One region of the Pseudomonas sp. AC532 genome, then DNA from elsewhere that is predicted to be linked to it. Evidence: riboswitches for the same ligand, from Rfam matches in the RefSeq annotation. Region 1 holds a riboswitch; each other region holds the start of a gene.

Evidence for each region. Region 1 has a riboswitch for cobalamin ahead of cobO (cob(I)yrinic acid a,c-diamide adenosyltransferase). Riboswitches for the same ligand answer to the same signal wherever they lie in the genome.
Region 2: another riboswitch for cobalamin. It lies ahead of ACZ0AV_RS02735 (ABC transporter substrate-binding protein); the one in region 1 lies ahead of cobO (cob(I)yrinic acid a,c-diamide adenosyltransferase).
Region 3: another riboswitch for cobalamin. It lies ahead of ACZ0AV_RS14515 (CbtB domain-containing protein); the one in region 1 lies ahead of cobO (cob(I)yrinic acid a,c-diamide adenosyltransferase).
Region 4: another riboswitch for cobalamin. It lies ahead of cobG (precorrin-3B synthase); the one in region 1 lies ahead of cobO (cob(I)yrinic acid a,c-diamide adenosyltransferase).

The regions. Positions count from the first base shown of each region.
Region 1 is NZ_OZ409888.1:954,885-962,225, reverse strand. Features, by position in the region: gene ACZ0AV_RS04645 (DNA-3-methyladenine glycosylase I) at 1-520, shown strand, start outside; gene ACZ0AV_RS04640 (NAD-dependent deacylase) at 520-1,308, shown strand; gene ACZ0AV_RS04635 (C40 family peptidase) at 1,354-1,986, shown strand; gene ACZ0AV_RS04630 (C40 family peptidase) at 2,123-2,650, shown strand; cobalamin riboswitch at 2,922-3,154, shown strand; gene cobO (cob(I)yrinic acid a,c-diamide adenosyltransferase) at 3,299-3,925, shown strand; gene ACZ0AV_RS04620 (cobyrinic acid a,c-diamide synthase CobB) at 3,934-5,250, shown strand; gene bluB (5,6-dimethylbenzimidazole synthase) at 5,247-5,912, shown strand; gene cbiB (adenosylcobinamide-phosphate synthase CbiB) at 5,925-6,833, shown strand; gene cobD (threonine-phosphate decarboxylase CobD) at 6,826-7,341, shown strand, end outside.
Region 2 is NZ_OZ409888.1:567,954-575,294, reverse strand. Features, by position in the region: gene ACZ0AV_RS02770 (ABC transporter substrate-binding protein) at 1-841, shown strand, start outside; gene ACZ0AV_RS02765 (ABC transporter permease) at 892-1,674, shown strand; gene ACZ0AV_RS02760 (ABC transporter ATP-binding protein) at 1,674-2,528, shown strand; gene ACZ0AV_RS02755 (HEAT repeat domain-containing protein) at 2,525-3,493, shown strand; gene ACZ0AV_RS02750 (DUF971 domain-containing protein) at 3,490-3,771, shown strand; gene ykgO (type B 50S ribosomal protein L36) at 3,798-3,953, opposite strand; gene ACZ0AV_RS02740 (type B 50S ribosomal protein L31) at 3,950-4,210, opposite strand; cobalamin riboswitch at 4,477-4,671, shown strand; gene ACZ0AV_RS02735 (ABC transporter substrate-binding protein) at 4,849-5,865, shown strand; gene ACZ0AV_RS02730 (FecCD family ABC transporter permease) at 5,862-6,896, shown strand; gene ACZ0AV_RS02725 (ABC transporter ATP-binding protein) at 6,893-7,341, shown strand, end outside.
Region 3 is NZ_OZ409888.1:3,076,564-3,083,904, forward strand. Features, by position in the region: gene ACZ0AV_RS14490 (PAS domain-containing sensor histidine kinase) at 1-2,561, shown strand, start outside; gene ACZ0AV_RS14495 (hypothetical protein) at 2,554-2,859, shown strand; gene cobM (precorrin-4 C(11)-methyltransferase) at 2,822-3,595, opposite strand; gene ACZ0AV_RS14505 (cobalamin biosynthesis protein) at 4,466-4,873, opposite strand; gene ACZ0AV_RS14510 (CbtA family protein) at 4,870-5,586, opposite strand; gene ACZ0AV_RS14515 (CbtB domain-containing protein) at 5,597-5,782, opposite strand; cobalamin riboswitch at 5,882-6,083, opposite strand; cobalamin riboswitch at 6,154-6,342, shown strand; gene cobW (cobalamin biosynthesis protein CobW) at 6,442-7,341, shown strand, end outside.
Region 4 is NZ_OZ409888.1:2,975,540-2,982,880, forward strand. Features, by position in the region: gene cbiE (precorrin-6y C5,15-methyltransferase (decarboxylating) subunit CbiE) at 1-712, opposite strand, end outside; cobalamin riboswitch at 878-1,213, shown strand; gene cobG (precorrin-3B synthase) at 1,310-2,665, shown strand; gene ACZ0AV_RS14030 (precorrin-8X methylmutase) at 2,662-3,294, shown strand; gene ACZ0AV_RS14035 (precorrin-2 C(20)-methyltransferase) at 3,303-4,055, shown strand; gene cobJ (precorrin-3B C(17)-methyltransferase) at 4,093-5,751, shown strand; gene ACZ0AV_RS14045 (Ldh family oxidoreductase) at 5,770-6,774, opposite strand; gene aroE (shikimate dehydrogenase) at 6,925-7,341, opposite strand, start outside.

The DNA.
Region 1 (7,341 bases):
CGAAGAGGTTTTTTTCGGTTTCGATCCTGAGAAGGTCGTGTTGATGGGCGGCGAGCGCCTCGAAAGGCTGATGCAGGACGCCCGTTTGATTCGCCACCTCGGTAAGCTCAAGAGCGTGCCGCGCAATGCGCAGTTCATTCTCGACGTGGAGCGCGGCGCATTGAGTGGTCCGGCCGCTGCGGTGAAAACCATCACGCCGAAGCCAGGCTTTGCCTTTGGTGCGCTGATTGCCGATTGGCCAGTGACCGATATCGTCGGCTTGTGGCATTGGTTGGCCAAGCAGGGTACGCAGCTTGGTGGCCTTTCGGCACCACGCTTTCTGCGCATGGTCGGCAAGGACACCTTCATTCCCACTGATGACATGGTCGCTGCGCTGAAAGCGCAGAAGATCGTCGACAAAGCGCCGACCAGCCAGCGGGATCGTGCGGCGGTGCAGGCAGCTTTCAACCAGTGGCATGAGCAGAGCGGGCGCCCGCTGTGCCAGCTGTCGGTGATGCTGGCGCACACGGTCAACCACTGATGCATGAGCATCTGCCGCGTATCGCATCGGCCATCGCCGAGGCGCGACGGATCCTGATCATCACCGGGGCAGGCCTGTCCGCCGACTCGGGTTTGCCGACGTATCGCGGGATCGGTGGGTTGTACAACGGCCACACCGAAGACGGGTTGCCAATCGAAGTGGCGCTGTCAGGCGACATGCTGCGACGCGACCCGGCGCTGTGCTGGAAGTACCTGGCGCAGCTTGGCGGCGCCTGCCTGGGCGGGCAGCCGAATGACGGCCATCGGGCGATTGCCGGGTTGCAGGCCCTGAAACCCGAGTGCTGGGTACTCACCCAGAACATCGATGGCTATCACCGACTTGCTGGCAGCCCGGCGCAGCGGTTGATCGAAATCCACGGCGAGCTGGCGCCGCTGTATTGCCAGCAGTGCGGTGCGGTGGATGAGCGACTGGCCGAGCACCTGCAGCAACCGTTGCCACCTTCATGCCGCGATTGCGGCGGCGTGTTGCGCCCGCCAGTGACGCTGTTCGGTGAAATGCTGCCGGAGCCTGCCGTCGAGCGGCTTTATACCGAAGTGGAGAAGGGTTTCGATCTGGTGATGAGCGTTGGCACCAGTGCGAGCTTTCCTTATATAAGGGAGCCACTGTTGCGCGCTCGTGCGGCGGGCAAGGTGACGGTGGAGGTCAATATGTCGCAGACGGACGTGAGCGATCTGGTTGACTTCAGGGTGGAGGAAAGGGCCTTAGATGTTTTCCCGGAACTACTGAGTCACATCACCGCTCATAATATTTGCAAATGGACCGGTTAGTAGGCATAGTCGCGGCTGTTAATTTTTCACGCCACGGTCGTGCCCATGCGCAAACGCTTCGCACCCCTCGTGCCTCTCGCACTTACCATGGTTCTCGCCGCCTGCGCCAACCATGCTCCACAATCCGAAATTGCCACGCCCGCCCAGGCTTCGATGCCTGCCAGGCCGGTTGTTGCAGCGCCCGTTGTAGATCGCAACGATGCACGCGAAGACGATGCAGCTGCCGAATTTGCCGATCACGCCCCCTACCAGTTGCCGCAGTTGGCTGACAGTGTTCTGGAAAAGGGCATGTCGCTGATCGGTACCCGTTATCGGTTTGGTGGCAGTTCGGTGAAAACCGGTTTCGACTGCAGTGGCTTCATCGGCTACCTGTTCCGTGAGGAGCTGGGCATGCAGCTGCCACGGTCCACCCGCGAAATGATCAACATCGATGCGCCGCTGGTCGAGCGCAAGGCACTGGAGCGTGGCGATCTGGTGTTCTTCAGCACCAACGGTCGCAATCGTGTCAGTCATGCCGGTATCTACCTGGGTGACAACCAATTCATCCATTCGTCGAGCAGCCGCAGCGGTGGCGTACGCATCGACAGCCTGGATGATCGTTACTGGAAGCGCACCTTCATAGAGGCCAAGCGGGTTCTGGCGCTGGCGCCTGCCGAGCACATGGCTTCCCAGCACTGAGCCAGGCGAATGCCCACTTTCGAAGGTGGGCAACATCCTCATAGTTTTCAAGCGACTGCGGCGTAAAGCTAAAGCTTGCACTGCAGTTGCGAACGGGGCAGAGTAGGGCGCATTCAGGCTCCAGGATCGTCCGTCCATGACTGCCACCGTCCGCATCGCCTTCCTGCTGCTTGCCGCGCTGCTCAGCGCCTGCTCCAGTCGTCCCCCCGTACCTGCCCCGCAGCCCGTGGTACTGGCGCCCGCGCCCGGCACCTATCAGGGCGGCGCTGACGACGTGCTGTTCCGGGCACTGGGGCTGGTAGGAACGCCTTACCGCTATGGCGGCAACACACCTGCCAGCGGCTTCGATTGCAGTGGCCTGATCGGTTTCGTGTACCGCGATGCGGCGGGCATTCAACTGCCTCGCTCAACCCGTGAGCTGATCAGCATGCGGGCACCGGTCGTCGGCCGTGAGGCCCTGCGCAGCGGCGACCTGGTGTTCTTCGCCACCAATGGTGGCCGCCAGGTGAGCCATGCCGGCATCTACGTTGGCGAAGGGCGTTTCGTGCATGCGCCGTCCTCTGGTGGCACGGTGCGTCTGGACAGTCTCGCCAACACCTACTGGCAGCGGACCTACATCGAAGCCAAGCGGGTCTTCCCCGTCGAGCTGGCCAGCCATCCCTGATGCTTCATTCGGCACCTGCCGCGCGTCGGCAGCCGGCTGTTGGCATCCGGTTGGCACGCAAGCCGAAAAAGACCGCATGAGGCTAACGCGTTCTGGCGCCGCCTGCAGGTGAGCCAGGCCCTTCATGTGTCGTGGCAGCCAGTGATTCGCCTGCATCGGCACGCCCCTCTTTGCCCGAACGCAATGGGCGCTCGATCCGTTGCCTGGCTCTGGCTCCTGGCATCGAACAGATTCTGCGTCTTCGATTGACGCTGACGTGACCAATCCTTAACCTTCCCGGCTTGCTTCAGGTGTCCCCGGTTTTGGCTGGGGGTGAAACTGGGAAGTCGGTGCGCCGCTGCCTCTGCAGGCGGGCAATGCCGACGCTGCCCCCGCAACGGTAAACGAGCCCAACCCCGCTTTTCGCCATCTGTATCGACGATACGTGAAGGCCGCGTGGGTGGCTGCGCCTAACCAGGCGTAGCGCTCGCAAGCCCGGAGACCGGCCTGTTGCTTTTTCCAGGGTTGCGCGGTGGGCGCGGCCGGCGCACGACCGACCCGGTCAGCTCCTGCCCGTTCCTGCGTGAATCCGTTTTCGTCCGGCATGAACCCTGTTCTGGCGGACCGTTTCACCTGCGTGGCCTGAAGGCCCGGCGCCGAGGAGCTGTCATGACCCCATCCGCAACCCGTGAATCCGCAGAGCGTGACGCCCGGCACAACGCCCGCATGGCGCGCAAGAAGGCGCTGATGGACGAGAAAATCGCCGGAGCCCAGAACGAATATGGGTTGCTGCTGGTGCACAGCGGCAATGGCAAGGGCAAGAGCAGCTCGGCTTTCGGCATGGTCGCCCGGGCGCTTGGGCATGGCCTCAAGGTCGGCGTGGTGCAGTTCATCAAGGGCGGCATGAGCACTGGCGAAGAGCAGTTCTTCCGACGCTTTCCCGACGAAGTCAGCTACCACGTGATGGGCGAGGGCTACACCTGGGACACCCAGGACCGCCAGCGCGATATCGAAAAAGCCGTTCAGGCCTGGGAAGTCGCCCGGCAACTGCTGAACGATCCGCAGATCGCCCTGGTGGTGCTGGACGAGCTGAACATCGCCCTCAAGCATGGCTACCTCGACCTGGACGTGGTACTGCGCGACATCGAGTCGCGGCCCGAGCTGCAGCATGTCGTGGCGACCGGCCGTGGCGCGCCGCCCGCGCTGCTGGAAGCCGCCGACACCGTCACCGAGATGACCCTGGTCAAGCACGCGTTCAAATCCGGCGTCAAAGCGCAGAAAGGCGTCGAGTTTTGACCAGCACCATGCCGACCGGCGAAGCGGATCAACGCGCAGCGCGCCATTGCCCGGCATTGCTGATCGCGGCGCCGGCCTCGGGGCAGGGCAAGACCACCGTCACCGCTGCCCTGGCGCGCCTGCACACGCGCCAGGGAAAGCGGGTGCGGGTGTTCAAGTGTGGCCCCGACTTTCTCGACCCCATGATTCTCTCCCGAGCCAGTGGCAACCCGGTGTATCAGCTGGACCTGTGGATGGTCGGCGAGGCCGAAAGCCGTCGTCTGCTGTGGGAAGCGGCCGGTGAGGCAGACCTGATTCTTATCGAAGGCGTGATGGGCCTTTTCGATGGCTCGCCATCCGCCGCCGACCTGGCACGTCGTTTCGGTGTACCGGTGCTGGGCGTGATCGACGGTTCGGCCATGGCGCAGACCTTTGGTGCACTGGCGGTCGGCCTGGCCAGCTATCAGCCCGATTTGCCGTTCTCCGGTGTGCTCGGCAACCGCGTCAATCCGGGCCGCCACAACGATCTGATTCGTGACAGCCTGCCTGCCTCGATCCACTGGTACGGTTCATTGCCGCGCAGCCCAGCGATCGAGTTGCCGAGCCGCCACTTGGGGCTGGTGCAGGCCGCCGAACTCGCCGACCTCGACGTGCGTCTGGACACCGCCGCCGACGCCCTCGCGCAGACGGCGACGGTAACCCTGCCGCCACCGGTGACGTTCTCAGCTCCTGCGGTAGCGCCGCTGGAGCCGCTGCTCGCCGGCGTGCGTATCGGCGTGGCGCGCGATGCCTCCTTTGCGTTCACCTACCAGGCCAACCTCGATTTGCTCGAGCAGATGGGCGCGAGCCTGGTGTTCTTCAGCCCGCTTACTGATCAGGCGTTGCCAGAGGTGGACAGCCTGTATCTGCCCGGCGGTTACCCCGAACTGCACCTGCAGGCGCTGGGCGCGAACCGCTCGATGATCGAGGCCATCAGCGCCCATCAGCGGGCCGGCAAGCCGATCCTCGCGGAATGCGGGGGCATGCTCTACCTGCTCGACTCGCTGAGCGACGTGGCCGGCGAGCGCGTCGAACTGGCGGGGCTGGTACCCGGCCAGGCGCAGATGCAGAAGCGCCTGGTCGCGCTCGCGCTGCAAGCGGTGAGGTTGCCGGAAGGGCTGTTGCGCGGGCACAGCTACCATCACTCGCGGCTCGAGTCTGACCTGCAACCGCTGGCTCGCGGTGAGTGCCCCAACGACAAGCCGGTATGTGAAGCGGTGTTTCGTCTTGGCCGGCTTACCGCCTCTTATATTCATTTCTACCTGCCCTCCAATCCCGCGGCAGCGGCGGCGCTGTTTCGGCCATGAGCGATCACGCCTTCAGCGCCGAGGAGCGTGCCGCGGTCTACCGGGCCATCGCCGAGCGCCGTGACATGCGCCACTTCAGCGGCGGCGAGGTGGCGCCCGAGCTGCTCGTCAAATTGCTCGAAGCCGCGCATCAGGCACCCAGCGTCGGGCTGATGCAGCCCTGGCGCTTCATTCGCATCGCCCGGCCGGCGCTGCGCGAAGAGATCTACCAGCTCGTCGAGACCGAGCGCCGGCTGACGGCCGAGGCACTGGGCGAGCGTTCGGACGCGTTCATGCAGCTCAAGGTCGAGGGCGTTCGCGACTGTGCCGAGGTGCTGGTCGCCGCCCTGATGGAGGGACGTGAGGCCCACGTTTTCGGCCGCCGCACCTTGCCGGAGATGGACATGGCATCGCTGTCGTGCGCCATTCAGAATCTCTGGCTGGCCGCCCGCGCCGAAGGCCTGGGCATGGGCTGGGTATCGCTGTTCGACCCCGTCGCCCTGGCCCGCTTGCTGGAGATGCCCCTCGGCGCCAAGCCTGTGGCCGTGCTGTGCCTGGGGCCGGTGCATGCGTTCTATCCGGCGCCGATGCTGGTCCAGGAAGGCTGGGCCGAGGTACGGCCCCTGCAGGAGCTGCTGTATGAAGATCGCTGGGCAGCCCATCACGGCAAGTCCGATGAATAGCGCGGGGCGGCCATGAGCCTGATCCTCGGTGCATTCGCTGGCGTGGCGCTGGATGCCGCGCTTGGCGAGCCCAGGCGCTGGCACCCGCTGGTGGGCTTTGGCAAGCTGGCCAATCGGCTGGAGCAGCGTTTCAACCCGTCCGGTGGCGGTTGGCGCAGCCATGGCGTGAGCGCCTGGTGCCTGGCTGTCCTGCCGCTGACCCTGGCGACGCTGCTGCTGGCGCAGTTGCCGTGGATCGGCTGGCTGGTGCAGGTGATCGCGCTGTACGCTGCCCTCGGCCTGCGCAGCCTCGACCAGCACGCCCAGCCGGTGGCCCAGGCGCTGCGCCTCGGTGATTTGCCGTTGGCGCGCCAGCGGGTCGGCTACATGGTCAGCCGGCGGACCGAGGACCTGGACGCCACCGGCGTGGCGCGGGCCGGTACCGAGTCGGTGCTGGAAAACGGCAGTGATGCGGTATTTGCCGCACTGTTCTGGTTCTTGATCGCCGGCGCGCCGGGTGTGGTGCTGTATCGCCTGAGCAATACCCTGGATGCCATGTGGGGCTATCGTAACGAGCGCTTCGAACGGTTTGGCTGGGCCGCGGCGAAGATCGACGACCTGCTCAACTACGTGCCGGCGCGCCTGGTGGCGTTGACCTACGCCGTGCTCGGGCGTACCCGCACGGCGATGCGCTGCTGGCAGTGCCAGGCGCCGAAGTGGGACAGCCCCAACGCCGGGCCGGTGATGGCCGCCGGCGCTGGCGCTCTGGGGGTAAGCCTCGGCGGTGCTGCGGTCTATCATGGCGAGCTGCACCAGCGCCCCGCGCTGGGCGAAGGCCCGCCGCCCCAGGCGCGGGATATCGAGAGGGCGATGAACCTAGTGTGGGGCGGCGTGCTGTTGTGGCTGCTGTTGATGCTGAGCGTGGAGGTGTGGGTTGCTTGAGCATGGCGGACGGCTGCGGCGCGCAGCCCTCACCTATGGCTTGCCGCTCGGCGATTGGCTGGACCTGTCGACCGGGGTGGCGCCCTACGGATTACCGCTGCCGGCGATCCCCGAACAGGCCTGGGCGCGCCTGCCCGAGGCCGATGATGGCCTTGAGGCTGCGGCCTGCGCCTACTATGGTGTCGAGCGCCTATTGCCGGTGGCGGGTTCCCAGGCCGCCATCCAGTGCCTGCCGCGGCTGCGCCGTGAAGCCCGGGTCGGCATCGTTTCGCCGGCCTATGCCGAGCATGCAGCGGCCTGGCAGCGCGAGGGCCACCGGGTGCTGGAAATCAGCGAGGCGAGCGTCAACCGGGCTCTGGAACGGCTCGACGTGCTGCTGCTGGTCAATCCCAACAACCCCACTGGCCGGCGCTTTTCACCGCAGCAACTGTACGCCTGGCACGCGCGGCTGGCCGAACGCGGCGGCTGGCTGATCGTCGACGAAGCCTTTATCGACTGCACCCCGGAG
Region 2 (7,341 bases), 390 kb from region 1:
CAGCAACCGCATCGAGGCGCATGCCGACTTCGTGCCGTTCGCCGAGTTGTTCCCCAACCGCGGCTTCGCCCGCAAGATCTACGACGGCTCCCAGGCCGACGCGCCGACCATGCATGGCGCCCTCGTGGATGCCGACTATGCCAAGCAGTACCCGGAAATCGTCACCGCCTACCTGCGCGCCGGCCTGGAGGCTGATCGCCTGTTCGCCGCCGAGCCCGAGAAGTACAGCGAGCTGATCGAGAAGATCACCGGTATCGAGGCTGAGGTGAACTACCTGTTCCATGGCCCGCTCGGCCTGCAGACCCGTGACCTGACCTGGAAGCCCGAGTACCGCCAGGCCGTCGCCACGTCCATCGAGACCCTCAAGCTGCTGAAGAAAACCGATCGCGGGCTGAACATCGAGCAGTTCATCGACGATCAATACATCAAGGCCGCTTTCAAAGCGGAGGGCCGTGATTACGGGCAGGCGCTGGCCAATTACGCGCAATTGCCACTCAAGGCCAATGACGCGGTGACCGGCCAACCGATCACCGACTTCAAGCGCGTGGCGCAGATATGGGTGCGCGGTGAAGGCAAAGTGCGCCACTACGCCTCGCCGGAAGCTGCGTTCAAGGCATTGGCACAGCTTGAGGAAGAGGGTAAGGACATCCGCGCCATCTATGCCCAGGCTAGCGACAGCGGCATCAAGCTGTTGGCCAACCAGGCCTGGTTCGTGCGCAACGGCAAGGGCGAGTTGAGCGCCTTCCTGCTCAAGGGCCAGGCAGAAGCCTATGCCCAGGCCCACGGCGGTGAAGCCCTGGACTTCGGTGGCGCCAACCAGCGCCTGGTAGCCGCACGCTGACCGGCCTGCTGCGCCACGCCTGGCGCGGCGCAGCGCCTCAGAGGAGCCTGATGATGACCGCTCTACACCGTTGGCCCCTGCGCCTGGCTTCACTGGCCCTGTGCCTGCTGTTCTGGCAGGTGGCGACCAGCATGCGCCTGGACCTGGGCCTGCTGACCTTTACCTATGTGCCGACGCCCGCGTCAGTCGTCGATGCCGCCATCGCGCTGGTCGAATCCAGCCGGCTCTGGGATCACGTCGGCGCCAGCCTGGGCCGAGTGTTCACTGGCTATCTGATCGCCGCCGTGCTGGGCGTCATCCTGGGCATAGCCATCGGCCGCTCCCGCTGGGCCGAAGACAGTCTGCTGCCACCGCTGGAGGTGCTGCGGCCGATTCCCGCTGTGGCCTGGATTCCCCTGGCGATCCTGATGTTTCCCTCGTCGGAACTGTCGATGATCTTCATCACTTTCACCGGCGCACTGTTCCCGGTGTTGCTCAATACCGTGCATGGCGTGGATGGCGTCGACGCGCGCTTGATCGCCTCTGCACGCAGCCTTGGTGCAGGGCGCCTGGCGATCCTTCGCGAAGTCATTCTTCCGGGTGCGGCGCCAAGCATCATCACCGGCCTGGCGATCGGCATGGGCACCTCGTGGTTCTGCCTGGTCACCGCGGAAATGATCTCCGGGCAGTTCGGCATCGGCTATTACACCTGGGAGTCGTACACCATCCAGAATTACCCGGACATCATCGTCGGCATGCTGCTGATCGGCGTGCTCGGCATGGGTAGCAGCCTGTTGGTCAAGCGCCTGGGCAGCCTGCTGACACCCTGGTACCGCACGGGAGGGCGTCGCTGATGAACATTCATGAAACAGGCCTGTCCGCCGGCCGCATCGATATCGAAAAATTGACCATTCGCCTGAGTGAGGGCGCTCAGGCGTTCGAGGCCGTGCAGGCATTGGATTTTTCCATCGCCGCTGGCGAGTTCGTGTGCATCCTTGGGCCCTCCGGCTGCGGAAAGTCGACCCTGCTTGGCGCTCTGGCGGGGCACCTGATGCCCAGCGTTGGTACCTTGCGGGTCGACAGCCAGGCGATTGATGGGCCATCACCGCAGCGCGGCATGGTATTCCAGCATCACACCCTGCTGCCCTGGCGCAGCGTGCTCGACAACGTGGCCTTCGGCCTGAAGATGCAGGGTATCGGCAAGGCTGAACGGCAGCAGCGGGCACGCGAGTTTCTCAGCCTGGTCGGCCTGCAGGACTTCGCTTCACGCTGGCCCAACCAGCTGTCCGGCGGTATGCAGCAGCGCGCCGAGATCGCTCGGGTACTGATCAATCGCCCACGCCTGTTGCTGATGGATGAGCCCTTCGGCGCGCTGGACGCCCAGACCCGCAGCAAGATGCAGGAGTTGCTGCTGGATATCTGGGGCAGGGTTCGCACCACCGTGGTGTTCGTCACCCACGATATCGACGAAGCCCTGTTTCTCGCCGACCGCATCCTGGTGATGAGCCCGCGCCCGGGACGCTTCATCGAAGACCTGCGCCTGGATTTTCAACGCCCGCGGCACGCCGGCCTGTTAACCAGCCCTGAATTCGTCCAGCTCAAGCGCCACTGCCTGGAACTGCTGCGCCATGAGGAAGGCCGCGAGCTGCCACGCCTGACGCCGCTCGGGCTGCCCACCGACCATCCGCCATTGCGAGTTGCCCTATGACCAATCTGAACACCGATAACCCTGACATCCTCGATTTGCTGCCACGCCTGGAGGATGAAGACGCGGGCGTGCGGCGCATCGCCCTGATCGAACTGGCGGATCTGGAAGAGCCGGCGGCTTTGCCTTGGCTGACGCACGCGCTGGCCTGTGACATGTCAGCGGACGTGCGTGCCGAAGCGGCCCGCTTGCTGGAAGCCTGGGAAGAACCCGGCGTGGTGAGTGGCCTGTGTGCGGCACTGACCGACGCTGATACCCGCGTGCGTGGCGCCGCAGCGCAGAGCCTCAGCGAGTTGAAGACCGCCGAAGCGGGTCTCGTGGTGCTGCCCTGGGCGACCCATGCCGACCCATTCGTAAGGGCCAGCGCCCTGCGCGGCCTGCGCGAGTTACGTTTGATCGACAGCGTGCCCACCGCCATTGCGGCGCTACAGGACAGTGATGCCTTCGTGCGCCGCGAAGCAGTGGGCATCCTCGGCTGGCTGAAACAGGTCGATGCTTTACCGCAACTGGCCCGCCTGGCCAGCGACGATGCCGACACTGAAGTACGTCGCGCCGCCACCGGTGCGTTGGGGCTGGCCAGCGACGACAGCGTGCTGCCAGCCTTGCAAGCGGCACTGAAGGATCGTGAATGGCAGGTGCGCGAGGAAGCGGCAACCACGCTCGGCAAGGTTGGCCAGGCGAATGCCGGCCCAGCGCTGCTAGAAGCATTGAGTGACAGCTACTGGCAGGTGCGGCTGCGTGCCGTACGCTCGCTCGGCCGCCTGCGATTCTCCGCCGCGCGTGACGCGCTGGTGGAACTGCTGGGGCACGCCATCAGCAACCTGCGCAAGGAATCCGCGCTGGCGCTTGGCGAACTGGGCGACGCTCGGGCACTGCCGGCATTACAGGGCGTCGAGCACGATGCCGACCCTGAAGTGCGCAAGGCGGTGCGTATTGCCATCGGCCAGTTGCGTCGGGTCAGCCCGTGAGTGAAGTGCCTGTCGCGTTACGCAACAGCGCCATGCAGGCGACGCTAACCGTGGAGTGGGGAGACGGGGTGGCACAGGTGCTGGGCCATGGGCGTTTGCGCGCAAATTGTCCTTGCTCGGCATGCCGGGCTGCCCGCCTGGCGCAACGCATCGACGTGGCGCCCCTGGGCGTGCAAATCATCGCAATCCATGCCCAGGGCTATGGTGTGCAACTGGTATTCGACGATGGCCACGACCGTGGCATCTATCCCTGGTGCTACCTGCGCGAGCTGGGTTGAAGCCGCCCAGCCCGCGCAGTCGGGCATCATCCCTTGTTCTTGCGCTGCGGCTTGGGCCGCCCCTGCACGCACTTGAAGCGCGGCTCGGCCTTGCAGATCACGTAGATGCGACCACGACGTTTGACGATCTGGCAGTCGCGGTGGCGCAGCTTGGCCTGTTTCAGCGAAGCGAGCACTTTCACGAGCGGGCTGCGGTGAAGCCGGCGAAGCGTTTGTGGAAACCTGCCACGCGGCCTTCGCTTGCGGTCTGACGCTGCTGGCCGGTGTAGATCGGATGGGAGGCGCTGGACACGTCCAAGGCCACATAGGGATAGATGTTGCCGTCGCTGTGCTCGCGGGTCCGGTCAGTGCTGACCGTTGAGCCGATCAGCCAGTACGCATCAGCCGAAACGTCGTGAAACAGCACCGGGCGATAGTCGGGGTGGATACCGGGTTTCATAAGACCTCCAAGGCAATTGTTATAAAGTAACAATAACAGTCTTGTTGATTTTGGTTCTCATTTCAACCCGTTGTGCTGAATTTTTGAGCACGGCTTCATGGCGGGCGCGTGGCCTGTTCTCGTCCACCAAAAACAGTTTGCTTAAATGTTATAATATAACAATAATGCTGCCGCTATAGACGGTGTTATAAACGGTCCAGCCCCCCGGTATCGGCGACGATTCTGCACAAACCACGGCAAAGCGGTGCCGGGGCGTGGCTGAATCGTTTAAGATGCCGCCCGCCGGTTTCCACCAGGAATTAATAGGGAATCCGTAGCCACCGCAGTGGCCAAACGGAACTGCCCCCGCAACTGTAGGTACCGAGCACGGCTGCACTCGTGTCACTGGGATCGCTCCCGGGAAGGCCGCTGCCGTGCCATGACGTACCAGTCAGGAGACCTGCCGGCATGGGTCTGGTCCGCTGCATTGGCAGCGCATCGGGCGTCAGTAGTCGAACCAGCCGGCGGGGTGTCCGGGAGGGGGCATCCGTGATCACCGTCCATACGAGGGGCGGTGCGGCCAAGGCCGTTTGGCGTGATGTGTTCTCCAGCCTGCGCACTGCCGTTTATGCGTATCCGTTGATTGGGAGATCACCCGCATGTCCGTGTCTCGTATCGCCGTTCTTGCCGCCACCCTCGGCCTGTCCAGCCTGGCAGCGGCCGCTGGCCCGACGCACTACCCGTTGACGCTCGAAAACTGCGGCCACTCGCTGAGCTTCACGGCAGCGCCGACGAGCGTGGTGACCATCGGCCAGGCCGCCAGCGAAATCCTCTATACCCTGGGCCTGGGTGATCGCCTGGCCGGCACCTCGCTGTGGTTCAGCCACGTGCTGCCCGAATTCGAAGCACAGAACGCCAAGGTCGAGCGGCTGGCAGACAACGAGCCGAGCTTCGAGGCGGTGATCAACAAGCGCCCCGGTCTGGTTGCCGTGCAGTTCGAATGGATGGTCGGCAAGCAGGGCGTGGTCGGCACCCGCGAGCAGTTCCATGGGCTGAATGTGCCCACCTACATCATGCCCACCGATTGCGAGGGCAAGGACAACCTGGTCGGTGCCGACGGCACCCGCCTGCAGCCGTTCCAGATCGACAGCCTGTACGCCAGCGTGCGAGAGCTGGCGACGATTTTCGACGTCCAGGCCGAAGGCGAGCAACTGGTCGGCAGCTTGCAGGCGCGCCTCGCCACTGCGGTCGCTGGCGCCGAGCAGCGCCAGGCCGGGGACGTTTCCGCCGCGTTCTGGTTCTCCAGTGCCGACCTCGACCTGGACCCTTACATGGCCGGCCAGAAGGGCGTTGCCGATTACATGATGAAGTCTCTGGGCCTGCGCAACGTGGTCGAATCCAGCGAGGAATGGCCCACCGTCGGCTGGGAAACCCTGGCCAAGGCCAACCCTAGCGTCCTGGTGCTGGCACGCATGGACCGTCGCCGTTACCCCGCCGACGACGTGGCGAAGAAACTCGAGTTCCTGCGCAACGACCCGGTCGCCAAGCACATGGATGCGGTCAAGAACGGCCGCATCGTGATTCTCGACGCCGATGGCATGCAGGCCTCGTTGCGCATGATCACCGGCATCGAAACCCTGGCCAAGGCCGTTGACGGGTTCGATATCAAACGATGATCACGCGCGGCTCTCGTCTGTTCTTGCTGACCTTGGCCTGCCTGTCGTTGCTGGCCGTCGCGGTGATCGCCGGGGTGGCCCTGGGCGAGACGCGGATTTCGCTGTCCGTGGTCTTCCAGGTGCTGGCCAACAAGCTGTTCGGCGCAGGCTTCGTGCTTGATCCGATCGACGAGGGCATCGTCTGGAACTACCGCCTGACCCGCGCGCTGGTCGCTGCCGGCTGTGGCGCGGGGCTGGCGGTATGCGGCGTGGTGCTGCAGGCGCTGCTGCGCAATCCACTGGCTGATCCTTACCTGCTGGGCATATCCGCGGGCGCCTCGACGGGCGCGGTGTCGGTGGCATTGCTGGGACTTGGCGCGGGTATGCTGTCGCTGTCGATGGGCGCGTTTCTCGGCGCCATCGCGGCATTCAGCCTGGTCGCCTTGCTGGCTCGTGCGGCGGGCGGCGGCGCGTTGAACGGCACCGGGCAGATCATTCTCGCCGGTATCGCCGGCTCCCAGCTGTTCAACGCCATGACCTCGTTTCTGATCACCAAATCGGCCAGTGCGGAACAGGCGCGCGGCATCATGTTCTGGCTGCTCGGCAACCTCAGTGGGGTCAACTGGCACGACGTGGCCCTGGCCGTGCCGGTGGCGCTGGCCGGCGTGCTGCTGGTGGCCTGGCACACCCGCGCGCTGGACGCCTTCACCTTCGGGGTGGAATCGGCGGCGTCGCTCGGGGTGCCGGTGCGCCGTGTGCAGGCCACGCTGATCGCCTGCACGGCGCTGGTGACAGCGGTGATGGTGTCGATCGTCGGCTCCATCGGTTTCGTCGGGCTGGTGATTCCCCATGCCGCGCGCCTCCTGGTCGGTGTTCGGCATGGCCGGCTGGTGCCGGTGGCGGCGCTCACCGGCGCGGTGTTCCTGATCGCGGCCGACGTGCTGTCGCGCACGGTGATCAAGGGCCAGGTACTGCCGATCGGGGTGGTGACTGCGCTGATCGGCGCGCCGGCCTTTGCGGTGATTCTGGTGCGTGGGAGGCGAGTGCGGTGAGCTGTGTGCTGCAATGCAACGGCCTGGGCTGGGCGGTCAAGGGACGCGCCATCGTCGCTGACGTCGACCTGCAGGTGCGCCAGGGAGAAACCCTTGGCCTGATCGGCCCCAATGGCTCGGGCAAGTCGACCCTGCTCAAGCTGCTGTCCGGCATCCGCACGCCAGGCAGTGGTCAGGTGCAGTTGCATGGCAAACCCCTGGCGCGGCTGAGCCGACGAGAGGTGGCCCGGCAGTTGGCGTTCGTAGAGCAGCAGGCCGACACTGGCGACGCGGTGACGGTACGCGATGCTGTCGAACTGGGCCGCACGCCCTGGCTGTCGGCGCTACAGCCGTGGTCGAGCGAGGATCAGCGGATCGTCGACCAGGCGCTGACCGATGTCGACATGGCCGAAATGCCTGAGCGGGCCTGGGCCACGCTGTCCGGCGGCGAGCGTCAGCGTGTGCA
Region 3 (7,341 bases), 2.1 Mb from region 1:
CGGTGTCTCAGGTACTGCCGCTGGAGCAGTTGCTGCACGGCCAGAGCCGCTACCTGGTGACGGACCTGGCGGCATTCGTGCAGCAGATGCTCGATCTCTCCTTCGTGACCCGTGACGGCGGCATTCTGCACACCCGTGGCTGGTTGAAGGCCGAAGTGCAGGGCTGGTCGCTGCAGGCCTTCGAGATCGGCGACTTCCTGGCTCGCCTGCAGGCCTGCGAGCAACGCCTGCAGGTGTTCGCGCAAATCAGCAGCGTGGCGCAGATGGTGCGCGGCACGGAGCGCGTCGAGTTGCCCCGGCATATCCATGAGTGGCTGGGGGCGATGGCCCAGGCGTTGCGGCTCGCCTGTGTGGCGCTGGCCCTGCCGGATGAGTCGCGCGGCGGCTGGCAGGTCGTCGGCCATTACCGCGACGCGCTGACCCCGGTGTTCTGGGAGGACGGGCAGCATCTGCCCCGCGAATTGCAACCGTATCCCGGGGACCAGCCCGTGCAGTGGCTGCGTGGCGGCCCGGACAGCACCGAATGGCACGCCGCCGATTCGGTGTGGCTGGTGCCCTACGCCGACTACCAGGGCATTCGCGCCTGGCTGCTGTGCTCGCCGTACATCGCGCACCAGAGCATGCCCGAACTCAACACCCGAGACTGGCTGGACCTGTTCGCTTATGTCGCCGCGCCGCTGTTGCAGCGCCTCGATGAGCAGGCGCGCAGGGTGGGCGGCGAGCGCCTGGATATTCTGCAGAACCTGCTGGGTACCGGCTGGTGGGAATACATGCCGCGCAGCGGCGCGTTTCTGCTGGCGCCATGCCTGATGCAGCGCTTCGGTTTCGATGCCCGCACCGGCGTGACCCTGGCTGACTGGCTGGAACTGCTCAGCCCCGCCGACCGCGACGAGTTTCGTATTCGCCTCGGCGATGCCGAGCTGAGTGGCCGGGCCTTCGAGCAGGTGGTGCGGCTGCGTGATGCCGAGCATGCGCAGTGCTGGTTCCGTATCCACACGCGCATTCTCAATGCCAACGGCCAGCGGCGCATTGTCGGCGCGGTGCTCGACATCAACGACATGAAGCTCAAGGAAGTCGAGGCAGACGCGGCGACCACACGCCTGAAGAGCCTGGTTGCCAGCGCCCCGGCGCTGATCTACGTGAATCGCTATGAAGAGGGTGCCTTCGTGCCGGTGTTCTGCAGCGACAGCAGTAGCGCGCTGCTGGGCTGGACGCTGGAAGATTTCGTGCAGCGCAGCATGGCCGATTTCATCCACCCGGATGATCGCGACCTCTACTTCGCCCACACCCGCAGCCTGCTGAGCCAGGGCGCGGCCAGCTGTCGCTATCGCCTGATCGACCGGGAAGGGCGTTACCACTGGCTGCAGGACGAAGCCAAGTTGCTGCGTGACGAACGTGGCATCCCGGTCGAGGCCGTGGGCCTGTGCCTCGACGTGACCGACGCTGCCCAGGCCGCCGAGCGCGTTCGCGAGAGTGAAGAGCGTTACCGCATTCTGGTGGAGGATTCACCGGCCATCATCTGCCGGTACCGCCCCGACCTGACGCTGGTGTACGCCAACCGGCCGCTGGCCCAGTACCTGGGCATCCGCCAGGAAAACCTGCCGGGCACCAGCCTGGCGAGCTACCTGTCGCCCCAGGAGCTCACCCAGTTTCGCGAGCGCCATCGCCAGCTGACGCCTGCCGAGCCGGTCACCACGGCGCTGGTGCGTATGGATTTGCCAGGCCGCGAACACATCTGGTGGGTGCTGGCCGAGCGCGGCGTGTTTGACGAGAGCGGCAAGCTGCTGGAAATTCAGGCCTTCGGGCGCGACGACACGGAGCTGCAGAAGGCCCGGCAGATGCTCAATCAGAGCGCCAAGATGGCGGTGCTCGGCGAGATGGCCACCGGCCTTGCCCACGAAATCAACCAACCGCTGAACGTCATGCGCATCGCCCTGACCAATACCTTGAAAGGCGTGGAGAACGGCTCGGCGAATCCCGAGTACCTGAAGAGCAAGCTGGGGCGCATCGAACAGCAGATCACCCGAGCGGCGAAGATCGTCAACCACATGCGCATTTTCGGTCGCCGGTCTGAAGTGGAAGGTGACCTGTTCAGCCCCGACGAGGCCGTGGAGGGCGCACTGACGCTGATTCGCGAGGGTGAGCTGGCGGGCAACATCGAACTGGTCCTCGCGCTCTGCGGGTCGCCACAGGTGCGTGGGCATGCCGACCAACTCGAGCAGGTGATCATCAACCTGCTGGTCAACGCCAAGGACGCCTCGCTCGGCGCGCTGGAGAAGAACCCGCAGTTGGAGCCGCGCCTGGTCGTGCACAGCGAGGTCAGCGAGGGCATGGTGGTGGTGCGGGTGCAGGACAATGCCGGCGGCATCGATCCGCTGCTGCTGGATCGGGTCTTCGATCCGTTCTTCACCACCAAGCCGGTGGGCAAGGGCACGGGCCTGGGGCTGTCGGTCAGCTATGGGCTGGTCAACCAGATGGGCGGCAAGCTGAGCGTCAGCAACCAGGACGGCGGCGCCTGTTTCCGCATCGAACTGCCGGTGGCCGAGCGCGCCGATGAGTGACTGGAGCGAAGCGCTTCACCGCGCCTGTGCAGGGGTGCTGAAGGGCGATCGATCAACGATCAAGCAGTTGCGTGACGCCGGCTTCGATTGCAACGAAGCGGCGTGGAGCTTCCGGCTGCCCGCCCTGCACCGGTGGTTGGCCGGGCAGGCCGAAACAGCGGCTTACTCGACCTTCCTCAAGCAGCTGTACGCCGGTGATCTCAATGCCCGGCTGGCGCAGCTGGGCGCGCAGATCGTCATTGCCGAGCAGCGCGGCAAGGTCAGCGAGAGCCTGTATCGTCTGCAGCGTGAGCCCTGAACAGGTGGCGATGGCTTTCGCGGTAGAGCGCCGAATCGGCGAAATTCTCTGCATTCAGCACCCGGCCGACAAGGATCAGCGCGGTACGCCGGAAGCCCCTGGCGCTGACTTTCGCTTCGATATCGCCCAGGCTGCCGAGCACCCAGTCCTGATCCGGCCAGCTGGCGCGGTGCACCACCGCGATCGGGCAATCGGCGCCATAGTGCGGCAGCAGTTCGGCAACGATCTCGGCCAGGTGCGGCACGCCCAGGTGGATGGCCATCGTTGCACCGTGACGCGCCAGGTCATGCAACTGCTCGCCAGCGGGCATCGGTGATTTGCTGCCGTAGCGGGTGAGAATCACCGTCTGCGAGACATCGGGCAGGGTCAGCTCGCTTTCCAGCAGCGCCGCGCAGGCGGCCGTCGCGGTAACCCCGGGAATGATTTCGAAGGGGATGCCGAGGGCCCGCAGGTGACGAATCTGCTCACCGATGGCGCCATACAGCGACGGGTCGCCGGAGTGCACCCGTGCCACGTCCTGACCCTGCTCATGGGCGGCACGCAGCAGGGTGATGATCTCATTCAGGTGCAGTTCGGCGGTATTGACCACCGTCTCGGCACGATGGCCTTCGAGCACGGCCTCGGGCACCAGGGAGCCGGCGTAGAGGATCACCGGGCAGGAATGGATCAGGCGCTGGCCCTTCACGGTGATCAGCTCGGGGTCGCCGGGGCCGGCGCCGATGAAATAGACGGTCATGGGGTTCCTGGGGTCGTACGCGACAGGGATGAATATGAGCGATGCATCTCGGCGAATCTGCGCATAACTCGGCGATCTCCTTTCTGTAGCCGCGCCCTCGCGGCTAATGGTTTTAACGACGCCGTTTTGCGGCGAGGCTGCCATTTTTTCGCGCCGAGGTCGACGCTCCTACGCGAGTGGTGGTGTGCCGCAATCCATTGTAGGAGCCGCGACCCCGCGGCGAATGGCGGCCGTTACGCGACGGCGCGGCGAGCTGCCATTTTCGCGCCGAGGCCGACGCTCCTACGCGAGTGGTGGTGTGCCGCAATCCATTGTAGGAGCCGCGACCCCGTGGCGAATGGCGGCCGTTACGCGACGGCGCGGCGAGGCTGCCATTTTTTCGCGTCGAGGTCGACGCTCCTACGCGAGTGGTGGTGTGCCGCAATCCATTGTAGGAGCCGCGACCCCGCGGCGAATGGCGGCCGTTACGCGACGGCGCGGCACGGCTGCCATTTTCGCGCCGAGGCCGACGCTCCTACGCGAGCGGTGGTGTGCCGCAATCCATTGTAGGAGCCGCGATCCCGCGGCGAATGGCGGCCGTTACGCGACGGCGCGGCACGGCTGCCATTTTCGCGCCGAGGTCGACCCTACGCGAGTGGTGGTGTGCCGCAATCCATTGTAGGAGCCGCGACCCCGTGGCGAATGGCGGCCGTTACGCGACGGCGTGGCACGGCTGCCATTTTCGCGCCGAGGTCGACCCTACGCGAGTGGTGGTGTGCCGCAATCCATTGTAGGAGCCGCGACCCCGTGGCGAATGGCGGCCGTTACGCGACGGCGTGGCACGGCTGCGATCCTTCGCGCCGAGGTCGAGGCTCCTGTAGCTGGGCGGTTCTAGCACTCGATGCTGGCGACAGCTACCGTTGCCGCGGCGCTCTTGCGCTTGGTTATCCACAGGCGAGCGGGCTGGCCGCTCAGTTGCTCGGCCAGCGCCAGGGCACTGGCCTCGGCGACACTGGGGCTGCCGGTGACGCGCTGGGCGATGGGCGAACGATGGCTCAGGCGCGCATGGTAACCCGTCAGCACATCGACGGGCAGGAAGCTGATGGGCAGGCCCAGGTGCTCGGCCAATTGCAGCAATCCCGGCTCATCGGCCTTGTGTGCGCTGCTGGCCAGGGCGCTCAGCTCGCTGCTGTCGAGGCCGTGCTCGGCCAGCGCGTGGCCGAGCAGGGCGAGCAGTTCGGCCAGCGAACAGCCACGCCGACAACCCAGCCCGGCCACCAGGATCGCGGCTTCGCTCATGGCTGTCGCTGGCGCCCGTGGAACCAGGCTGCAACCAGGCCCAGTACAGCCCAGAACGCGGCGTTGGTCAGCAGTGAAGCGAGGATGAACTGCTGCTCCAGCGCCTGTGGAGCCAGGCTTTCATGAACCGCCGGGTGAGGCGCGCCGACCAGGTGGGGCAGGGCGAGGATCAGCACGCCAAGGGTGCGCAGCAGCCAGTGGCTGCCAAATGCCAACAGCGCCAGACCAGCCGCGGTCGAAGCCGCGGTGCCGATCCACCAGTACTGGCGCAGCACCAGTTCGGCGGCGGCGGTGCCAGGCAGTTCCGGCGGTAGCCCGGCCGAGGGCGCGAGTACGAAGGTCGCGAAACCGGCCAGGCCCCACAGCAGGCCCTGCCAGGTTTTCTCGGGCGCACGCAGGGTGAAGAGGCCGGCCAGCATCAGGGCGAAGCCGACAGCGACCACCAGGTTGCTCAGGGCGGTGGATAACAGGCGCTGCCAGCCGTCTTCCGGGCTCCACGCTTCGCCATCGTGGCCATGACCGCCGGCGCTGCCATGTTCATGTGCGCCGCTGGCAGCGTCGTGGTGGTGTTCGATGGCGGCTACCGGCTCTGCGCCTTCGAACGTCTCCGCCTGCAGGATCAGCGGCGTGACCCACAGGCTCTGCAACAAGGTCAGCACGATGGCGGCGAGCAGGCCGGCGAAGCCCGCAGTCTGGGCGACACGCGTGATCATCCTGGCATCCTCAGTGGCACGGGAACGCGGCGCTATGCCGGGTGTCATGGGCGGCATTGTGCAGGGCTTCGACGTGGGAGAACCCGGCAAAGAAGATCAACACGCTGCCAAGCAGGCAGCTGCCGATGGCCAGCACGATGCGCTGGGACAGGGAAACGGAGGACGGCGTGGCGGACGACAGAACGCTGCTGGGCATGATCGTGACCTTCTGGATGAGGTGAACGGTGCACAGGGACGCAGCGAGACGGCCCGCAATAGCAGGCAGCTATCGGCGCGTGCCCGCCCACCGCGGGTTGCCAAACGAACGATTCAGGCCGGTCTCCGGGCTCGCGATGATCACCATGCAGTGATGAGGATCGGCCTTCCCATGCTGTCGCACAGTGGCCAAAACGATCCTGGCTGTCGCTTACCGTTGCGGGGGCAGCGCCGGACTCGAACCGGCTTCCCGTTTCACCTCACGCACGGCGGCGTGAGACACCTGAAACAACCGCGCAAGAACACCATGGCGCAGCACGCGCGTCAACCTGTTGCAGGTCAGCCCGTGTTGACCGTACCGCAGCCTCTGCGTAGCCTTGCGCTGTCCGAGGTTCTCCATCTTGTATGGAGCTAAGAGGGAACACGGTAACGCCGTGGCTGCCCCCGCAACTGTGAACGACTGAACCCTTCACAAAGCCACTGCGATGCCGCGGGAAGGCGAAGGGGGCGCGTGATGCGCCAGTCGTGAGCCAGGAGACCTGCCTCGATAACGCTTTCGACAACCGGGCGGGGTGATCCGGTGATGCCTTCGCGCCAGCTCTGGCTGGTGCCTGCCATCCTATCGCCCGTTCGCCGTTTCTCCAGACGCCAGGGGCTCTCATGAAAACGCTCGCCAAACTTCCCGTCACCATCGTCACCGGCTTTCTCGGTGCCGGCAAGACCACCCTGCTGCGCCACATTCTGGAGAACGCCGAGGGCCGCCGGATCGCGGTGATCGTCAACGAGTTCGGCGAGCTGGGTATCGATGGTCAAATACTCCAGCAGTGCACCATCGGCTGCACCGAGGAAGAGGCCATTGGCCGTGTTTACGAGCTGGCCAACGGCTGCCTGTGCTGCACCGTGCAGGAAGAATTCTTCCCGGTGATGCGCGAACTGGTGGCGCGCCGTGGCGACCTCGACCACATCCTCATCGAAACCAGCGGCCTGGCCCTGCCCAAACCCCTGGTTCAGGCCTTCAACTGGCCGGAAATCCGCAACGCCTGCACCGTCGATGCGGTGATCACCGTGGTCGACAGCCCGGCCGTGGCTGCCGGCACCTTTGCAGCCTTCCCCGATCAGGTCGATGCTCAGCGCAAGCTCGACCCGAACCTCGATCATGAATCACCGCTGCATGAGCTGTTCGCCGACCAACTGGCCAGCGCCGACCTGGTGATTCTCAACAAGGCCGACCTGCTCGATGCCGATGCGCTGGCGGCGGTGCGTGCGGAAGTTGGTGAGGAGCTGCCGCCAGCGGTGAAGGTAGTGGAGGCCCATGGAGGTTCGTTGCCGCTCAACGTGCTGCTGGGGCTGAACAGCGAGACCGAGCTGCATATCGACGGCCGCAAGACCCACCATGACAACGAAGATGAAGACCACGATCACGACGAGTTCGACTCGTTCCACGTGGAACTACCGGAAACCGATGAGGCGCGCCTGTTAGCCGCACTGAAGGAAGTGGTGGCTCGCCACGGTATTCTGCGCATCAAGGGCTTCGTCGCCGTGCCGAACAAACCCATGCGC
Region 4 (7,341 bases), 2.0 Mb from region 1:
CGCGCACGTCGCGCTTGGTCAGTTGGCCGTCATGGCGATAGGCATCGTCCGGCAGGCCGGGCGTCAGCGGCAGGCGCCTGGCGTCATCGCCGGCCACGCAGTCGATGGCGACCAGGTTGAGGTCCGCCGCGCGGGCCAGGGACCAGCCTTCGGCCAGCCCCTCGACGCGCCGCTCGCGCTCACCCCCGAGGTGTTCGAAGACGCACAGGCGGCTGGGGCCGAAGCCGCGCTCGCGCAGCAACGTGGCGATGGCCGCCGGGCTGTCGCCGTCGTTGCTCAGCACCAGCAGGCGCACGCCCGGATGAATCTGTGCATGGAGCGCCGCCAATGGTCGGCCAACCAGCGAGACCAGCGGCGTGCTCTGCAGCGGCCAGCCCAGGCGAGCCGCTGCCAGTGAGCAGGATGACGGCGCCGGCAGGATGTGCAGTTCCTCACTCGGCAGCTCGCGGGCCAGGCTGGCACCAACACCGAAGAACATCGGGTCGCCGCTGGCCAGCACACACACTGGCGTGCCGCGGCGCTCCAGCACCGGCGCCAGGGAAAAGGGCCTGGGCCATTCCAGGCGCGTGGCGCCGATGCAGCGTGGCAGCAGGCCCAACTGGCGCTCGCTGCCAAACACCTGGCTCGCCTTGAGCAGCGCGTGCCGCGCCGCCTTGCCGAGGCCGGCGTAGCCGTCTTCTCCAATGCCCACGACGGTCAGCCAGGGTGTCATGTGGTTTTCCTCATTAACCTTGATGGGTATCGTCGCTGCGCTCCTCGACCCATCCTACGATCTGATGCCGTGGAGCCTCGCCATGGGCGACAGCGTTGCGGCCAGCGCTACCGGCACCATTCGCTATCCGACGACGCGGCTTTTCATCCCGGCGGGCAAAGCGGGCATAATAGCGCCTTCGTCGGTGTCCGTCGGCTACGTGGTACGTAGACGCGGGCCTAAGAGGGAACACGAGAAAACCTGTTCAATAGCTAGCGAGCTAGAGCCCTGCAAGGCGGAAATCGGCGAGGAAGCGGAGTGTACTGCTGTACACGAGCATTCCGAGACGGTTTCTAACGCGGCAGGGCCGACACGCAGCAGATATTGGGCAGGTTTTCCGCCGTGGCTGCCCCCGCAACTGTTGCAGCGAGCGCCTGCGCCAATCGCCACTGGGAAACCGGGAAGGCCGGCCATGCGCCATGACCTGCGAGCCAGGAGACCTGCCGACGGATTCAGTCGCATGAGCCCACACCGGGCGGGGTGTCCCGGTGATAGAAGCGCAATCTTCTCTGGCCTATCCTCGAACGGATGCCCATGTGACCCGACCCCGGTGATCCGTTGAAACAGGCCCAGTTCCGTCCAGCTCCAGCCATTCGCCCCTCGGCCTGTCCGGGGTTGCTGCGTATCGTACAGGCGAAGGATGGCGGTATCTGCCGGGTCAAGCTGGCCGGCGGCCACCTCGCCGCCGCGCAGGCCGAGCGCATCGCCGCCGCCGCACAACGCCACGCAGGCGGGGTGATCGAGGCCACCAACCGCGCCAACCTGCAGATTCGCGGCATCCGCCTCGGCAGTGAAGACGCGCTGATCGGCGAGTTGCTGGCCGTCGGTCTGGGCCCCCGCTCGCCAGGCGCCGATGACGTGCGTAACCTGATGCTCAGCCCGGCCGCCGGCATCGATGCGCAGGCGCTTGTGGATATCTCGCCCCTGGCTGCGCAACTGCTGACGACACTGGAAAACACCCCGCGCCTGCATGCGCTGTCGCCCAAGTTCGCCCTGCTGCTTGACGGCGGCGAGCGCCTGGCGATGCTCGAACACCCCCACGACATCTGGCTCAGCGCCCTGCCGCTTGCTGACGGTATTGGCTATGCCTTTGGCCTGGCCGGCTGCCCACCGGGGCTGGCCGAGGATGCCCCGGCGCTTGGCATCGTGCCTGCGGCCCAGGCCCATGATCTGGTGATCGCAGTGCTCGAGCTGTTTCTCGACCTCGCCACGCCCGAGCAGACGCGCATGCGTCATCTGCTGGAGAACCATCCACCTGCGATGTTGCTGCAGCGCCTGCGCGAACGCCTGGGCGACGTACTGGTGAACGCCGACGGCTGGCGACGCCCAGCTGCTGCAGCGCAAGCTCATATCGGCATCGGCAGCCAACGCCAGCCGGGCCGCGTGCATGTCGGTGCCGTGCCGCCGCTGGGCCGGCTCAATGCCGAGCAGTTAGTGGGCCTCGCCGCACTGGCGCGCCGCCTGGGCGATGGCAGCCTGCGCCTGACCCCCTGGCAAAGCGTGCTGCTGCCGAACGTGGCCGAGGCCGATGGCGAGGCAACCGCCCAGGCGTTGCAAGGGCTTGGCCTGTTGACCGATAAGGCGGCGCCGCTGACCCGCCTTATCGCCTGCACGGGCGCCAGCGGTTGCGCCAAGGGGCTGGCCGACACCAAAGCCGATGCCCTGCGCGTGGCCGACCACCTGCCCGCCGACAGCCAGCAACCAGGCATTCATCTGACGGGCTGCCGCCGCTCTTGCGCTGCCGCCCACCGCGCGCCCTTCACCCTGCTGGCCGTTGCCGAGGGTCGCTACGACCTGTACGCGCGCCAACCACTCGGCACTGGTTTCGGCCACCTGCTGGGCCACCACCTGACACCCGACGAAGCCGGCGAACTGCTGGCTGCGCTCCCCGCTACCCGGAGTTTCACCCGATGACCGATTACATCCGCGATGGTCAGGAGATCTATCGCAATTCCTTCGCCATCATCCGCGCCGAGGCCGACCTGAGCGCCATTCCGGCGGATCTGGAGAAGCTCGCGGTGCGGGTCATCCACGCCTGCGGCATGGTCGACGTGGTGCAGGACCTGCGCTTTTCACCTGGCGCCGGTGCGGCTGGCCGCCAGGCCCTGACCAACGGCGCGCCGATTCTCTGCGACGCCCGCATGGTCGCCGAGGGCGTGACCCGTGCCCGCCTGCAAGGCGCCAACCCGGTAATCTGTACCCTCAATGATGCCGGCGTGCCAGAGTTGGCCAAGAAGCTGGGCAACACCCGCTCGGCGGTGGCCCTGGAGCACTGGCGCGAGCACCTCGAAGGCGCGGTGGTGGTGATCGGCAATGCGCCCACCGCGTTGTTCTACCTGCTCGACATGCTCGCCGCCGGCGCGCCAAGGCCGGCGCTGATTCTCGGCTTCCCGGTGGGTTTCGTCGGCGCCGCCGAATCCAAGGACCTGCTAGCCAGTACCTTCGCCGAGCATGGCGTGCCCTACGTGATCGTTCAGGGCCGTCGCGGCGGCAGCGCCATGGCCGCCGCCGCCGTCAATGCGCTGGCCACGGAGGTCGAGTGATGACCGGTATGGACCGCCCCGGCAAAGGCCGCCTGCTGGGCCTGGGCGTCGGCCCGGGCGACCCTGAGCTGATCACCGTCAAAGCCCTGCGGCTGCTCAAGGCGTCGCCGGTGGTTGGCTACTTCGTGGCCAAGGCCAAGGCCAACGTCGGCCAGGGCGGCAACGCCTTCGGCATCATCGAGGCGCACCTGGACGACAACCAGCAGCGCCTGCCGCTGGTCTACCCGGTGACCACCGAAAAGCTCGAACCTCCGCTGACCTACGAGGCGGTGATCAGCGACTTCTACGACACCTGCGCGGTACAGATCGCCGAGCATCTGGACGCCGGTCGCGACGTGGCGGTGATCTGCGAAGGCGACCCGTTCTTCTACGGCTCCTACATGTACCTGCACGACCGCCTGGCCGCGCGCTACGAGGCCGAGGTCATTCCCGGCGTCTGCTCGATGCTCGGCAGTGCGGCGGTGCTGGGCGCGCCGCTGGTGTACCGCAACCAGAGCCTGTCGGTGCTCTCCGGCGTGCTGCCCGAAGACGAACTGCGTGAGCGCCTGCGTGATGCCGAAGCCGCCGTGGTGATGAAGCTCGGTCGCAACTTCGAGAAAGTCCGGCGGGTACTGCAGGAACTCGGCTTGCACGAACGGGCCCACTACGTGGAACGGGCGACCATGGCCAACCAGCGCATCGTGCCGCTGGACGAAGTCGAGCCGATGGCCTCGCCGTATTTTTCGATGATCGTAGTGCCGGGCGAGAAATGGCGCGGTTGAGCCGTGTCTTCGCCTGTACCTTGAACCTGGAATTCCCATGACCGCTTCCCCTGTCATCGTCATCCTCGGCCCCTCCGCCCTGGCCACCGCCCGGCGCATCCAGGCGCTTTATCCACAGGCCGCCGTCCACGGCCTGCGCGGCCGGGTAGAGGCCGACCAGGCCTACGACGACTTCGGCGATACCTTGCGCAGCCTGTACCGCAGCGGCACGCCGCTCATCGCCCTGTGCGCCGCTGGTATCGTCATCCGCAGCCTGGCACCGTTGCTCGCCAGCAAGGGCGCCGAGCCGCCGGTGCTGGCCGTGGCCGAAGATGGAAGCGCCGTGGTGCCACTGCTCGGCGGCCTGGGTGGCGTCAACCGCATGGCCCGGCAGATCGCCACGGCCCTGGACACCCGGGCGGCGATCACCACCAGCGGCGAGCTGCGCTTTGGCACCTGCCTGCTCGACCCGCCGAGCGGCTACGCACTGGCCAATATCGAACAGGGCAAGCGCTTCGTCTCAGACCTGCTTGGCGGTGAAAGCCTGCGTATTGACGGTGACGCGCCCTGGCTCGACCAAAGCAAACTGCCGCTGGCCGAGGACGGCAGCCGCGTCCTGCGCGTCACCACTGCGCAACGTGTCGCCCAGCCCGATGAATTGCTGATTCACCCGCGCAGCCTGCTGGTGCGGGTTGACCGTGCCGAGGATCTCGCCGCGCGTATCGGCAGGCTGTTCGAGCGCTGCGGCCTGGCGCCGAAAGCCCTGGCCGCCCTGCTCGCGCCCGTTGCCCAGATGACCGACAAGGCGCTGGCCCAGGCGGCTCATGAGTTGAAAATACCGCTGCGTTTCGTCACCCCTGACGCCGCGCTACCTGCCTCCATCGAACAGCACGACGGTCTGCACCTGCTGCAGGCCGACTCGCCCGACGCCGCTCGAGCCATTGGCCGCCCGCGCGGCCGCCTGAGCGTGATCGGCCTGGGCCCCGGCGCTGCCGAACACCTGACCCCAGCGGTGCGTCGCGCGCTGGATGAGGCTCAGGACCTGCTCGGCTATGAAACTTATGTGAAGATGGCCGAGCCGCTGCGCGACGACCAGGTGCGCCACTGCAGCGACAACCGCGAAGAGCTGCAACGCGCCCGCCATGCCTTCGAGCTGGCCGCCAGCGGCCGCCGCGTGGTGGTTATTTCCTCCGGCGACCCCGGCGTGTTCGCCATGGCCGCCGCGGTGCTGGAAGCCCTGGAAGAACCCGCTGCACCCGCCGACTGGCACGCCGTCGAGCTGGAAGTGCTGCCCGGCGTCTCCGCGGCCCTGGCCACCGCTGCCAAGGCCGGTGCACCGTTGGGCCACGATTTCTGCCTGATCTCCCTGTCAGACAACCTCAAGCCCTGGGCGGTGATCGAACGCCGTCTGGACCACGCCGGCGCGGCTGATCTGGCGATGGCCTTCTACAACCCGATATCCAGGGCGCGCCCCTGGCAACTCGGCCGAGCCCTGGAGATCGTCCGCCAGCACCGCACGCCGGATGCCGTGGTCGTGCTGGGCCGCGACATCGGTCGCCCAGCCGAGGCCCTGCGCGTACTCAGCCTTGGCGAATTGACAGCGGAGATGGTCGACATGCGCACCCTGGTAATCATCGGCTCCAGCCAGACCCGCCGCTTCCCCCGTGACGATGGCGGCGAGTGGGTGTACACACCGCGCAGTTATCCACAGCCCTGAGCGGGCGCGGTTACAGCGTCAACCGAGCAGTGCGTTGAGGTCGTCGTAAAGCGCCCGAGGAATCTGCACACCCTCGACGAGGCTACGGGCGCGCGCCTCATACCGCCGCTGCGAGGGCAGCCGCGCGCCCTGCCCCTCGATGCCGTCGAACAGCGCCTCGGCCCTGGCCAGATGCTGGGCGGCTGCGGCGCCGAGAAAGCGTTGCGGGTCGAGGGCGATGATCAGCTCGCCGTGGTACGGCGACGACTTGCTGCCAGCGTCATAGGCCAGCGACTCGGCGCTGGTCAGGTCGCCGATCAGCGGCCCGGCGATCAGCTCCACCATCGCCGCCAGCGCCGAGCCCTTGTGCCCACCAAAGGTCAGCATGGCGCCATTCATCACCGCTTCGGCGTCGGTGCTGGGCTGGCCGCTGGCATCGATGCCCCAGCCCTCGGGAATGAGTTTGCCAGCGCGCCGATGCAGCTCGATATCACCGCGGGCAATAGCGCTGGTGGCGAAGTCGAAGATGAACGGATGTTTACCAGCACGCGGCCAGCCGAAGGCGATCGGGTTGGTGCCGAAGATCGGCTTGCTGCCGCCCGCTGGCGCGACCCAGGCATGGCTGGGGTTACAAGCCAGGGCCACCAGGCCGAGCTCCGTAAGCTGCTCGATTTCCACCCACAATGCAGAGAAATGCACGCAGCGGTTGATCGCCAGCGCTGCGATGCCGTTGGCCCTCGCCTTCTCGGCCAGCACCGGTAAGCCCGCCTGGAAGGCCAGCTGGGAGAAGCCGCCGCGCGCATCGACGCGCACGATCGAAGGCGCCTGGTCGATCACCTCGGGCTCGGCATCGGCGACCACCTTGCCGGCCTTCAGCGAACTGACGCAGCCCAACACTCGGTACAGCCCATGGGAAGCGCAGCCATCGCGCTCACCCGCAACTACCGTGGTGGTAACGGCCTGGGTCTGCGCCTCGCTGAAGCCAGCCCGGCGCATGATCGACAGCGACAGCTCACGGGCTTCTTCCAGGGACAGCCGAATCATCGTCAACTCCTTTGGCTAGGCCCGGCACGGGCCGTTGCGTGCTCACATGTGCACGGTAAGTCTGCAAGACTGGCGCCAGCAGCGCCGCACGGCTTGATCCGTTTGGCTCACGCAGATGACGATTTCGGCACAGGCAGTAGCCTGACGGCGCTACGCCGCCAGTTGGCGGCGCAGTTCGGCCAGCACCGGCACGCTGTCCGGGCGCACGCCGCGCCACAAGTGGAAGGCCTCGACGGCCTGCTCGACCAGCATGCCGAGGCCGTCGAGGGTACGCGCGGCGCCCTGCTCGGCGGCCCAGCGATTGAACGCCGTGGGGCCTGCGCTGTACATCATGTCGTAGCAGCAGGTGTGGCCGGGCTGGATCAGACTGGCGGCGATAGGCGGCAGCTCGCCGGCAAGGCTCGCCGAGGTGCCATTGATGATCAGGTCCACTGGCGCGTCGATCCAGTCGAAGCCGCTGGCGACCACCGGGCCGAGGTCGGCGAACTGGCGCGCCAGTTGTTCGGCCTTGTCTACCGTGCGATTGGCGATCACCAGGGTCTGCGGCTGCTGGGCCAGGAAGGGTTC